Regions from separate parts of the Neobacillus sp. NPDC093182 genome, predicted to be linked through region 1. Evidence: riboswitches for the same ligand, from Rfam matches in the RefSeq annotation. Region 1 holds a riboswitch; each other region holds the start of a gene.
What was found. A riboswitch is a leader RNA that binds a small molecule or an ion and turns the genes downstream of it on or off. The one in region 1 is predicted to bind S-adenosylmethionine.
Positions count from the first base shown of each region.

Region 2: another riboswitch for S-adenosylmethionine. It lies ahead of metK (methionine adenosyltransferase); the one in region 1 lies ahead of ACIQAA_RS07855 (methionine ABC transporter ATP-binding protein).
Region 3: another riboswitch for S-adenosylmethionine. It lies ahead of ACIQAA_RS31395 (phosphoadenylyl-sulfate reductase); the one in region 1 lies ahead of ACIQAA_RS07855 (methionine ABC transporter ATP-binding protein).

Region 1 is NZ_JBIVOI010000003.1:82,277-86,513, reverse strand. Features, by position in the region: gene ACIQAA_RS07865 (MetQ/NlpA family ABC transporter substrate-binding protein) at 1-822, opposite strand, end outside; gene ACIQAA_RS07860 (methionine ABC transporter permease) at 841-1,491, opposite strand; gene ACIQAA_RS07855 (methionine ABC transporter ATP-binding protein) at 1,481-2,512, opposite strand; SAM riboswitch class I at 2,620-2,726, opposite strand; SAM riboswitch class I at 2,801-2,900, opposite strand; gene ACIQAA_RS07850 (hypothetical protein) at 3,132-3,326, opposite strand; gene ACIQAA_RS07845 (CBO0543 family protein) at 3,568-4,026, shown strand; gene ACIQAA_RS07840 (hypothetical protein) at 4,084-4,237, opposite strand, start outside.
Region 2 is NZ_JBIVOI010000001.1:842,176-846,412, forward strand. Features, by position in the region: gene asnB (asparagine synthase (glutamine-hydrolyzing)) at 1-265, opposite strand, end outside; gene metK (methionine adenosyltransferase) at 474-1,673, opposite strand; SAM riboswitch class I at 1,876-2,014, opposite strand; gene pckA (phosphoenolpyruvate carboxykinase (ATP)) at 2,232-3,818, shown strand; gene ACIQAA_RS04400 (DUF2584 domain-containing protein) at 3,858-4,100, opposite strand; gene ACIQAA_RS04405 (alpha/beta hydrolase family protein) at 4,142-4,237, opposite strand, start outside.
Region 3 is NZ_JBIVOI010000029.1:26,157-30,393, forward strand. Features, by position in the region: gene cobA (uroporphyrinogen-III C-methyltransferase) at 1-337, shown strand, start outside; gene ACIQAA_RS31390 (anthranilate phosphoribosyltransferase) at 321-1,352, shown strand; SAM riboswitch class I at 1,499-1,600, shown strand; gene ACIQAA_RS31395 (phosphoadenylyl-sulfate reductase) at 1,670-2,386, shown strand; gene ACIQAA_RS31400 (sulfate permease) at 2,402-3,460, shown strand; gene sat (sulfate adenylyltransferase) at 3,575-4,237, shown strand, end outside.

The sequences.
Region 1 (4,237 bases):
AATGTTGCTAAGTGGCACGAATGTTGGGATCATGTTGCCCTTGTACTCTTTTTCAATAAATTTTGCTGTATCTTCAGATTGGTAAAGTTCTGCTAATCTCTTATATGTTTTGTTGTCTTTGTCTTTTGCTTGGACAGCAATAATATTAAGGTAAGGGGTAGCAGTTTCACTTTCATGGAAAATCGCATCTTCTAATGGGCTAAGACCTGCATCACCAGCAATCCCGTTATTGATCACAGAAGCGGCAACGTCTGGCAATGCTCTTGGTGTTTGCGCTGGTACAACTGCGACAAATTCAATGTTTTTAGGGTTATTTTTAATTTGCGTAAGATTACCATTTGGGTCGAAATCTTCTGGTAATTCAATGAGTCCAGCTTCTTGAAGAAGTAATAATGCACGGCCTTGATTGGATGCATCGTTCGGAACGGCAATTTTTGCACCATCCGGAATGTCTTTGACATCTTTGTATTTTTCAGAGTATATTCCCATTGGGGCAAGGACGGTAGTCGCGATTGGCACTAGGTCTAATTTGTGTTCTTTAATAAATACATCAAAATAGGCAACGGTTTGGAATGCATTAACATCTATTTCTCCTTCTGCAAGAGCTGTGTTGGGAGCAACGTAATCGGAGAATGAAACGATTTCGATATTGATTCCCTCTTTTTCTGCTTTTTTCGCTACAAAATCCCAAATACGTGTATCGGTTCCGCTAACACCAAGCTTAACGGTAGTTGATTCTTTAACCTCTGATGTTTTTTCAGCGCAGCCAGCGCCAATAATCGCTAATGTAATAATAATGATGGATAGTAAAAGTTTTTTCATAGTCGTTTTCCTCCTAGGTTATCTTCGTCTGATTTTTTTTGCTGCTATATTTCCAAATGACTGTAGACCTTGTACGATCACAATCAGAATTCCCACTGTAATCATCATCGTGACAGTATCAAAACGCTGGTAGCCATATGTAATGGCCAAATCCCCAATTCCACCGCCGCCGACTGCGCCAGCCATTGCCGACGCCCCAACAAGACCGATGGTCGCAATGGTAAGGGCAAGAACTAGTGAGCTGAGTGCTTCTGGAATTAGAAATTTACTAATAATTTGCCATGGGGTTGCGCCCATTGCCTCTGCTGCTTCAATGACACCAGGATCAACCTCTAGTAAGGAATTCTCTATCAATCTAGCAATATAGGGTCCTGCATAGAACACGAGAGGAACAACTGCTGCTGCTGTTCCAATTGAAGTTCCAACAATCAACCTTGTCACGGGGATCATGGCAACCAATAAAATAATGAACGGAACGGATCGAAAAATATTAATAATTCCATTCAATACATTAAAAAACGGCAGATTCTGAAGCAGATGGCCTTTCCGTGTTACGACGAGCAAGATTCCCAGCGGCAGTCCAAGGATGGTTGAGAACAAGAGTGAGAAAGCGACCATTTGGACCGTTTCAATTAAAGCAGAAATAATTTGCTCTGAGTTAACTAGCATGTGCTGTCACTTCCTTTATGCTGATTTTCTTCTGGTTAATATAGGTTAATGCACGGATGACTTCTTTGTCAGAGCCTTGGAACTCAACAATTAAGTTTCCAAACGGTGTGCCTTGAAGCTCAGTAATGGTTCCGAACAATACATTAATATGAATATCAAACTGCTTGGCAAGTTCGGAGAGCAGAGGCTGCCCGGCTGAGCTGCCTACAAAATTGATTCGGAAAACCTTTTGCATTCCGTCATGTTTTTGAATGATATCTTTTATAGAATCAGGGATATGGTCGTTCATGACGGAGCTTACAAAGTTCTTTGCCGTCTCCGTTTTAGGAGATGAAAAGACGTTAAACACCGTGCCTTCTTCGATAATTTTACCCGCTTCAATCACCGCCACTCGGTCGCATATTTCTCTGATGACCGCCATTTCATGGGTAATGATTAGAATGGTTATGTTGTATTCCTTATTGATTTTTTTCAACAGCTGTAAAATGGAGCTGGTTGTCTGTGGATCGAGTGCAGATGTGGCCTCATCGCAAAGTAGAATGGATGGCTGTGTTGCCAAGGCTCTTGCAATGCCAATTCGCTGCTTTTGTCCGCCTGAAAGCTGGTCAGGATAATAGTCCGCTTTGTCTGCTAACCCGACAAATTCTAGTAATTCCTGAACGCGCTTTTTAATCGCATCCTTGGGAACTTTGGCAAGTGTCAGGGGCATTGCCACGTTGGAAAACACTGTTTTTGAGTTTAATAGATTAAAGTGCTGAAAAACCATTCCAATATTTTTCTTAATCTCACGGACTTCTCTGACAGACATAGATGTGAGGTCATGACCATCGACGATTACCTTTCCAGAGGTTGGACGCTCTAGTAAGTTTACACAGCGGATAAGTGAACTTTTACCGGCACCGCTAAACCCGATCACTCCGAAAATCTCTCCCTTATTAATCTTCAAATCAATTCCATTCAATGCAGCAACCTGCTGTCCGCCACTTTCATAAACCTTTTTAAGTTTCTGAAATTCGATCATGGTATGTAACTCCTTTTTTGGGAAGTGTCCCGTTTTTGGTAAAATAAAAAACCCTCTTCTTGGAAACAAGAAGAGGGCATGCCGATGCAAAGCAAAGCAGTAAGCTCTTCTTATCTCCCAAGCATTTTGCGCTTGCTGGATTTGGCACAGTCTCCGAATAGATTCCGCTGCCGAGGTGTCATAGGGCCAGTCCCTCAACCTCTCTGGATAAGAAATATTATTCAATTAAAAATAAAAAACCTCTTCTTGAAAAAGAAGAGGGCAAATTGAAAAAAATCATTGGGCCTCTTCTTATCTATCAAGTCGCACTTGCTGGATTTGGCACAGAATCATAGATTCCGCTGCCGAGGTGTCATAGGGCCAGTCCCTCAACCTCTCTTGATAAGAAGTATTTTTACTTTATTCATTTTTTGAACTTGTTAATTAATCTACTGTAGGAATAGTCAAAAGTCAAATCCCCTTTTTAAAATAATGATTAATCGTTTAGACTTAAATCGCTTTCAATGCTTACAGATAGGCATTTCCAAAAAAAAAAAAAAAATTACCGCAGGCCTCCGGTAAAACAAAAAAAGAGAAAAGAGAGCGAGTATTTTCGCTCTCTTCCTTGATCTTTTAACGACTATCTTCTTTTCACCAAACTAAGTACCCCTTGGATGATTAACACAAGTGAGAATAAAAGGACAGTTAAGACACCAATTAGGAGAACTAACGGACTAAGCGGTGCAAAAAATCCAGTTAGCGGTACTCTTAATAAGGCAAAACCAGCAAGGATACATAAGAAGTATAAAAAAGGACTGCGGTCTAATACACTCATTGCATACTCACTCCTTTCTTGGGGGTTAATTCATTAGTATTCATAAAGGGAGTTATTTATTTACCAGAATAATAAATTAGTTCCAAATAACCATTCTTTTGGAAATTTAATCCTTTCCTGTAGACGGAAGGAGTAGTTCTTTTGACACGTTATTTAGGTGGTGATTAATATGTGACTATATATGTAAGGATTTGGAAAGTATAACTTTTAATTAGTTGCTTTTGAAGGAGACAATCCATCTATGTGGAAGCTGGTATTTATATTCTTTTTTATTCTTGTTATCATTGCATTCCTAGTTCCAAAGAGATTGAGTAAAATTGAATTGTATACAACGAGTCTTTTTGCGTTGGTTTTTGGTATTAATGTAGATTTGGTTCTCGTCTTTAAATACCATTTGTACGGATACTTTGGTGAAGGATTTCAATGGCTGGGGTTTGTTGCTGAATTCCTTTATTTTATTCCGGTCAGTATTTTGTTCTTAAACTATTATCCCTTTAAAGGGACAAATCAACAGAAACTCTTTTATATCCTTGCATGGACAGCAGGATCCTCCATTATCGAATTTATTGTTGAAAGGACTCATTTTTTCAACTATACAGGCTGGAAGCTCTGGTATTCTATCTGCCTCTATCCCTTCGTTTTTCTCATCTTGGTTGCTCATTTAAGGATGGTTAGGAGAATGATAAAAATAGGTAAATAAAGATGAGGTTGGAATCAACTGAGCCCAACCTCATCTGTAACGAACATTTAAACCTCATCAAAATGCTTCCGCTCTTTCCTTCAATGTTTTTTCCGCTGCAAGCTCCGGATGAACCCTTCGTATGACGGTTGGTCTTAAGAGAGCAAGGACTACACCCAGGAATAATCCAGATGACAGCAGCAGACCCCATTCAGCAGGGAAGACGTCGTAC
Region 2 (4,237 bases), on a different contig from region 1:
CTTCACGAAGTTCTAGGTAGTTATATACCTCACCATTAAAGATAATCCAATAGCGCTCATTTTCATACGTTAATGGCTGATGCCCGCATTCAATATCAATAATGCTTAAGCGGCGAAAACCGAATTGAATATGGTCATCATAATAAAAGCCATCATCATCTGGTCCACGATGGGTTATAATATCGTTCATATTTTTGAATTGTTGTTTTTGATCATCACGATAGTTTTGTGCCTTGTCGTGTACACAACCAATAAAACCACACATTATGTACGTCACCTACTCCAATCTAAATATCCAAACTTAAAAAACATACTCTCCTATCCTACCACTATTCATATAAAAATGTCAGTGTGAAAGGTAGGAAAATTCAGGTACAAATAGTTTTCACCTAAACACATTGCCCTAAACTTAGACGACGAAATCAAAAAGAGAGTTACATTAAAAATGCAACTCCCCTGTACATTGGGTTTAATTAAATATTTGCTTGTTGACGTAATGTGTCTGCTTTATCTGTACGCTCCCAAGGAAGGTCAACATCTGTACGGCCGAAATGACCATATGCTGCAGTTTGTTTATAGATTGGGCGACGAAGATTTAACATGTTAATGATTCCAGCTGGGCGAAGGTCAAAGTTTTTACTAACTAGATTGACTAAAACTTCTTCGCTTACTTTTCCAGTCCCAAATGTGTCAATGGAAATGGAAACAGGTCTTGCAACACCAATTGCATAGGCAAGCTGCACTTCAACCTTATCTGCAAGTCCTGCTGCTACAATATTCTTCGCAACATAACGAGCTGCATAGGCTGCAGAACGGTCAACTTTTGTAGGATCTTTACCAGAGAATGCGCCGCCGCCGTGACGAGCATATCCGCCATACGTATCAACAATAATTTTACGTCCAGTTAGACCAGCATCCCCTTGAGGTCCACCGATAACAAAACGACCTGTAGGATTAATGAAATACTTTGTATTTTCATCAATTAGTTCTTTCGGAACAACTGGATTAATAACATACTCTTTTACATTACGTTGGATTTGCTCTAACGTAATTTCGGGATGGTGCTGTGTTGAAATAACAATCGTATCAATACGGACAGGTTTGTCGTTCTCATCGTATTCTACCGTTACTTGTGTCTTTCCATCCGGACGCAGGTAAGGAAGAATTTCCTCTTTACGAACCTCAGTTAAACGACGTGCAAGCTTGTGAGCTAATGAAATTGGTAGAGGCATTAGTTCTTTCGTTTCGTTACATGCAAACCCAAACATTAAACCTTGGTCTCCTGCCCCAATAGCTTCAATTTCTTCATCAGACATTTGCCCTTCACGTGCTTCAAGTGCCTGATCGACCCCCATCGCAATGTCTGGAGACTGCTCACCTATAGAGGTAATAACACCACATGTTTCGGAATCAAAGCCATACTTAGCACGATTGTACCCAATTCCTTTAATTGTTTCACGAACGATCTTTGGAATATCAACGTAAGTAGATGTAGTGATTTCACCTGCCACTAAGACTAATCCAGTTGTAACGGACGTTTCAGCAGCAACCCGAGCATTTGCATCCTTTGCTAAAATCGCATCTAGAATCGAATCAGAAATTTGGTCACAGATTTTATCTGGATGACCTTCCGTAACTGACTCAGAAGTGAACAAACGACGTTTTGTTGACATCTGATTTCCTCCTATATTATGAGATAAATCAAGGTTCATATGAAGGTTACAGGTATACTTCTAGAACCACTGAAATTGATACGGTACTCATTCCCTTAGTATGAAATAAACAAAGGATTTTTATTAGCAGCTCTTTTGATAAAAGGTCTTATACAAAACAAAAAACCTTACCACATGAGGAAAGGTTGTTCCGGTCCTTTCACTCTTATCGTTCAAGGTCAAAACCTTGCGTCAGATTAGCACCTTCGCACTTGAGAAAATGATAACTACGTAATCATCTTCTCATAAAGCAGGTTGCTGGGTTTCATAGGGCCTGTCCCTCCACCAGCTCAGGATAAGAGAGTATCCGTTCAAATTAGTATCATACTTGAACCTCTCGAACATTGTCAATGAATTTGCTAGCAAATTAAGGATAATTATATGAAATTTTTCCATTTTAAATTTATACTTAATAATACAACCCAAATTCACCAATTAGTATAGACTATTCGATTAAATGTGTTATACTTTTTATGAATATATCGAATATTAAAAACTTGAAAAGGAAGGTTCGTTCTGATGAATTCAGTACATGTCCCAAATGAATTAAACCAATTGCTGGAAGACAGTCATGTGCATATTCAAATGTCTGTTCCTCAATTAGTGGAAAAAATACTATCTAGAAATGAAGGAAAACTAACCTCAACTGGTGCGATCAGTGTATCAACAGGTAAATATACTGGAAGATCTCCTCAAGACAAATTTATTGTAATGGAAGAATCCATTAAGGATAAAATTGATTGGGGTAATTTAAATCAGCCCATTTCAGAAGAAGTTTTTAATAACCTCTATCAAAAAGTTTTAGAATACTTAAAAGAAAAAAATGAAATCTTTGTTTTTAAAGGATTTGCAGGGGCTGATAAAAAGACCCAATTGCCGATTCAAATTGTGAATGAATTTGCTTGGCATAATCTATTCGCCCATCAACTATTTATTCGTCCTAGTGAAGAAGAATTGCTGACACATAAACCTGGTTTCACGGTCATTTCTGCTCCAAACTTTAAAGCAAATCCTGTAGTAGATGGAACAAAGTCTGAAACCTTTATTATTATCTCATTCGAAAAACGAACGATATTAATCGGCGGAACAGAATATGCTGGCGAAATGAAAAAGTCGATTTTTTCAATCATGAACTACCTATTACCTGAAAATAATATTTTCTCTATGCACTGCTCTGCTAATATAGGTGTGGAAGGTGATGTTGCTCTGTTCTTCGGTCTTTCTGGGACAGGTAAAACCACTTTATCAGCAGACCCCAAACGCCGTTTAATTGGTGATGATGAACATGGCTGGTCTTCTAATGGCGTTTTTAATATTGAAGGCGGATGCTATGCAAAAACAATTAATCTTTCCAGGGAAAAAGAACCGCAAATTTTTGATGCCATCCATTTTGGTTCTGTATTAGAAAATGTTGTTCTCAATCCCGATACAAGAATTGCAGATTATGACGATGCAACTCTAACTGAAAATACAAGGGCTGCTTATCCGATGCACGCCATTGAAAATATAGTTGAACCGAGCATTGCGGGTCACCCGAATACCATTGTCTTTTTAACCGCCGATGCATTTGGGGTATTGCCTCCAATCTCGAAGTTAACAAAAGAGCAGGCAATGTATCATTTCTTGAGTGGTTATACATCCAAGTTAGCCGGAACCGAGCGTGGTGTTACATCTCCAGAAGCGACCTTCTCCACCTGCTTTGGCGCACCATTCCTGCCTTTACCTGCAACACGTTATGCAGAAATGCTTGGTGAAAAGATTCTTGAGCATAATGCAAATGTCTTTCTTGTTAATACTGGCTGGACTGGCGGAGAATACGGAGTGGGGAGCCGCATGAAGTTATCCTATACACGAGCAATGATTCAGGCTGCACTTGAAGGGGAACTAAACAATGTCGAAACAGTAAAAGACGATATTTTTGGACTAAATATTCCACTCCATATTGCAGGTGTACCTGATGAGGTTCTTCAACCAAGCAAAACTTGGGATGACCCACAAGCCTATGAGAAGAAAGCAAAAGATTTAGCGGCTAAATTCCGTGAAAACTTTAAAAAATTCACCAGAGTTGATTCAGAAATTGAAGAAAAAGGCGGACCAATTGCCTAAATAGAGAAAGCCCTTATCGTATTTCGATAAGGGCCTTTACTAATTTGTAGAATTTAGTGAAATTAATTGGTAAGTTAACCAAGTGCGGTTTTCTTGCCATTCTACTTTTTTAATGACAGCTGTCCCGTTCGTGTCGCTTTCAATGGTTTTTCTCACGTCAATGGGAATATCAATCGGATAAAGTCGATAGCCTTCTTTTTCTAAAACAAAACGATTTTCTTCGATTCTTGTTTCTCTGCCTTTTGTTACGATCATCGTATTTAACTCAAGAGGCATACCCATATGTACCCAACTCCTCTGTGATTGGACTTACTTTTATTTTATCATCTTTTGATTTGACATTTCATCCACTTCGTTAAATCTTTCACGATTTTTCTGTTTACTACGGGAGGAAAGTAATGGGTAAACTCATCAAAGTA
Region 3 (4,237 bases), on a different contig from region 1:
GCCGAAGGGGAAACCAACCGACATTAATTGGAAGAGCCTAGCTACAGGTGTTGACACACTGGCAATTTATATGGGAATCACAAACCTCCCGTATATTTGCGAGGAATTAATGAAGCATGGAAAAAAGGAAAATACTCCAGTTGCGATCATTCAGCAGGGAACAACTCTGGCGCAGCGAACCGTTACAGGAACACTAAGCTCAATTGTCAGCGTGGTTAAAAAAGAAGGTATTCAAAATCCTGCTATGATCGTTGTTGGAGAAGTTGTCACCTTCCGTGATAAAATAAGTTTACTAGAAGCAGAGGGGAAGGCGGAAAGCTATGCAACAATGGCTTAAAGAAGTCGCAAGAGGAAAAAGAGGGTCGAAAGACTTAGACTATCAACAAACAAAAGAAGTCGCTCAAACGATTATTAGCGGCAAGGCAACAGATGCCCAAATTGCTGCCTATCTGATTGCGCTCCGCTTGAAAACGGAATCGCCGGAGGAATTGCTGGCGTTTGTGCTTGCCTATCAGGATGTTAGCAATAAACTTGAAGTGTCAAACCGGTCTATTATTGATCTAGCCAGTCCGTATAATGGAAGGAATTCCTTTACGGGGACTATTCCTGCTGCCATTTTGATGGCTGAATACGGGTTTCCAGTGTTTTTACATGGCAGCGATTCACTGCCGCCGAAATATGGAACAGCGCTCAAGGATATTCTTTTACAATTAGGTATTAATGTTTCTCAACCGCCGCAAAGATTGGCAGAAACAATCCAAGAAGCAGGAATTGCTTTTGCAAACACAGAGGAATATTGCTCTAGTTTAGGAAAGCTGCGAGGAATCCGCAAAGAGCTGGGGGTGAGAACTCTTTTTAATACAGTAGAGAAGTTATTAAATCTAGCTAATGCAGAATCTCTGATGATGGGTGCATATCATCGGACAGCGATTAACAAAATTGCACCTATGTTTAAAGAGCTTTCCTTTAAAAATGTCTATGTCGTTCAAGGAACGGAAGGCTCTGAGGATTTGCCTGTTCACCGCAACAGCTTTATTTACAAAATAACAGACAATAAGATTGAATCTTCCATCGTAAAACCGGAGGAATACGGCCTGTTGGTGCACGAGTTAGATAAAGATATCAAGCTGTCTGTACAAGAACAGTCTGACATTACGCTGGCGATTCTCAGCGGGGAACAATCTGCATCACTCCAGCCCTATTACAATCAAGTGCTATTTAATACTGGCATAAGGTATCACCTGTTTGGTGCAGTAAATGACATAGGAGAAGGAATAGAGATCGCAAAACAACAACTAACGGATCAACGAGGTTTAAGTCAATTAGAAAAATGGAAAGTGATGTCTAACTAATGCGTTCTAGACGGTATTGCGTCCAGGGCGTTTTTTTTCTTGGCGAATGGAATAAAATGGTAGAAAATTTATTTTTCAAAATTTTTGTTTTACTCATTTACATAAAACCTATTGGTATGGTAGGATTAATTTCATCAAATACAAAATACTTATCAAGAGAGGCTGAGGGACTGGTCCTATGAAGCCCGGCAACCTGCTGTGCAAGGTGCTAATTCCAGCAAAATGATCTTCATTTTGGGAGATAAGGCGTTAAACTATCGTGAGATGCCTTTCCTTTTCGGGAAGGCTTTTTTGATAAACAGAGGAGGTTTATAGTAATGGCTACACCGGTAACATATGAAAACTTGAACCAAATATCCGATCATTTCTCTATTGAGGATAAAACAAAGGGAGCAAAATCGGTATTAGAGTGGGCATACAACTCGTATCCAGAAGACCAAATTGTGTATGCTTCGAGCTTTGGAGCTGAAGCGATTGTATTAATCGACCTTATCCAGCAGGTTAAGCCAGACGCGCATATTGTATTCTTAGATACTGGCTTACACTTTCCGGAAACGTATGAGGTAATTAACAAAATCGAAGAGCGTTTTCCTTCACTAAATATTGAGCGAAAACTCCCAAAGCTGACATTAGATGAACAACGCGAGCAATATGGGTCAGCACTATGGAAGAGGGAGCCTAACCAATGCTGTAATATCCGTAAAGTCATTCCATTAAGGGAGACGCTGACGGCAAAACAAGCTTGGATCTCAGGGCTTCGCCGAGAACAATCACCCACTAGAGCAAACACTCAATTTCTTAATAAAGATGATAAGTTTCAGAATATTAAAATCTGTCCGCTTATTCACTGGACATGGGACGAAGTTTGGGACTATATCAAGGAAAAAGATATCCCTTACAATACCTTACATGATCAAAATTACCCTAGTATCGGCTGTTTCCCTTGTACACAGCCTGTTACGGCAGATGGTGATTCACGTGCAGGGCGCTGGGCGGGAAGTGGCAAAACGGAGTGTGGCTTACACACATCCTAAAAGGGGGCTTTTAGTTTGCTCACAATTATAGCAGTTACGATAGGGTTATTTTTTGCAATTAATATTGGTGCAAGTGGTGCAGCTGCTTCGATGGGAATTTCTTACGGAGCAGGAGTGGTGAAGAAAAAGCTGGCACTGTTACTATGCGGTATTACCGTGTTCTTTGGGGCTTGGCTTGGCGGCGGTGAAGTAGTAAAAACCATTGGCAGCGGAATTGTACCAAACAGCACTTTTACCGTACCAATCGCTCTCATCGTTTTAGCATCAGCTGCGCTGTCTTTATTTTTAGCGAATATATTCGGGATACCACTTTCCACCAGTGAAGTAGCAGTAGGATCAGTAGTAGGGGCTGGAATTGTCTATCAATCTGTGTTTGTGAGTAACCTTGCATGGATTATGTTTTTTTGGCTGCTTACTCCTTTTGCGGCATTCGTGATTGCGATTCTAGCTGCGAATCTATTAAAAAATAAAACGTTGAAACGTTGGATGGAAGCGCCGAAAGCCATTCCAATCCTTTCTGTTCTTGTCGTATGTATGGGGTTATTTGAAGCTTTCTCAGCGGGGATGAACAATGTTGCCAATGCAGTGGGACCGCTAGTCGGGGCTGATATCATGTCGACAAGTGCCGGTATTTTCTGGGGCGGGCTTTTTGTAGCAGCTGGTGCCATTCTGTTAGGTCATCGTGTTCTTGAAACAAATGGGAAGAAAATTACCACGCTTCGTCTGGAAGAGGGCTGTGTCATTTCTGGAACAGGAGCAGCGATTGTTACTGTCGCCTCTGTTTTCGGCATTCCTGTACCACTGACACAAATCACAACATCTTCAATTATCGGCATTGGCTTTGCCAAACAAGGCAAGTCTGTCTTAAAAAAAGGTATAGTGGTTCAGCTTCTTACGGTTTGGATTGTGTCACCTGTTTTATCTATGGTGCTTTCTTATACACTTATCCAATTGCTGATTGAACATAACTTTTATCCGATTGTAGCAATGGCAGGTGTTTTAATCTCCGTATTTGGAGTGTCGTCATTGATGAAAAGGTCGAATCAACCAGTCGTAGAAGCAGCAGAAAAGTAGTTTGTTCGCTTCGCTAAAACATTTTTGATTTCAACGATAAATTCTTTATCGCTGATATAAATCTCTAATTTAGAGGATTTTTAATAAAATAACGTAAATTCAAAAAAGAAAGGTATGATTCTGTTGTCATTTTTACCAGCACCTCATGGAGGTAAACTAATCCAAGCATTTGATCCAAACTATGATGTAACATCCATTGTAAAAGAACTCGAAATCGACGCCATTGCCTTAAGTGACCTTGAGTTGATCGGTGTTGGGTTATTTAGTCCACTAACCGGTTTTCTTGGAAAAGCAGATTATGAAAATGTCGTAGAGAACATGCGCCTTGCAGACAATACGATTTGGTCTATTCCTGTTACACTTCCGGTTTCTTATGAAACAGCAGCAACACTTGAAGTGGGGGAGAAAATAAAGCTTGTTTACAATAAAGAGGTATATGGGGTTATTACCGTTTCAGAATGGTATGAACCGAATTTAGACAAGGAAGCCGTTGAGATTTATAAAACACTAGAAACTGCTCATCCAGGAGTTAAGCGTCTGTATGAAAGAGGACCTGTCTATGTGGCCGGTGAAGTAGTGTTAGTTAAAAAGCCTGAAAAAGGAATCTTCGGCGATGTTTGGTTCGAGCCGAAAGAAACACGTGCATTGTTTGAAGAAAAAGGCTGGAAAACAGTTGTCGGTTTCCAAACAAGAAATCCTATTCACCGTGCACATGAGTACATTCAAAAAGCAGCACTTGAAACAGTTGATGGACTTTTCGTGAACCCGCTTGTTGGG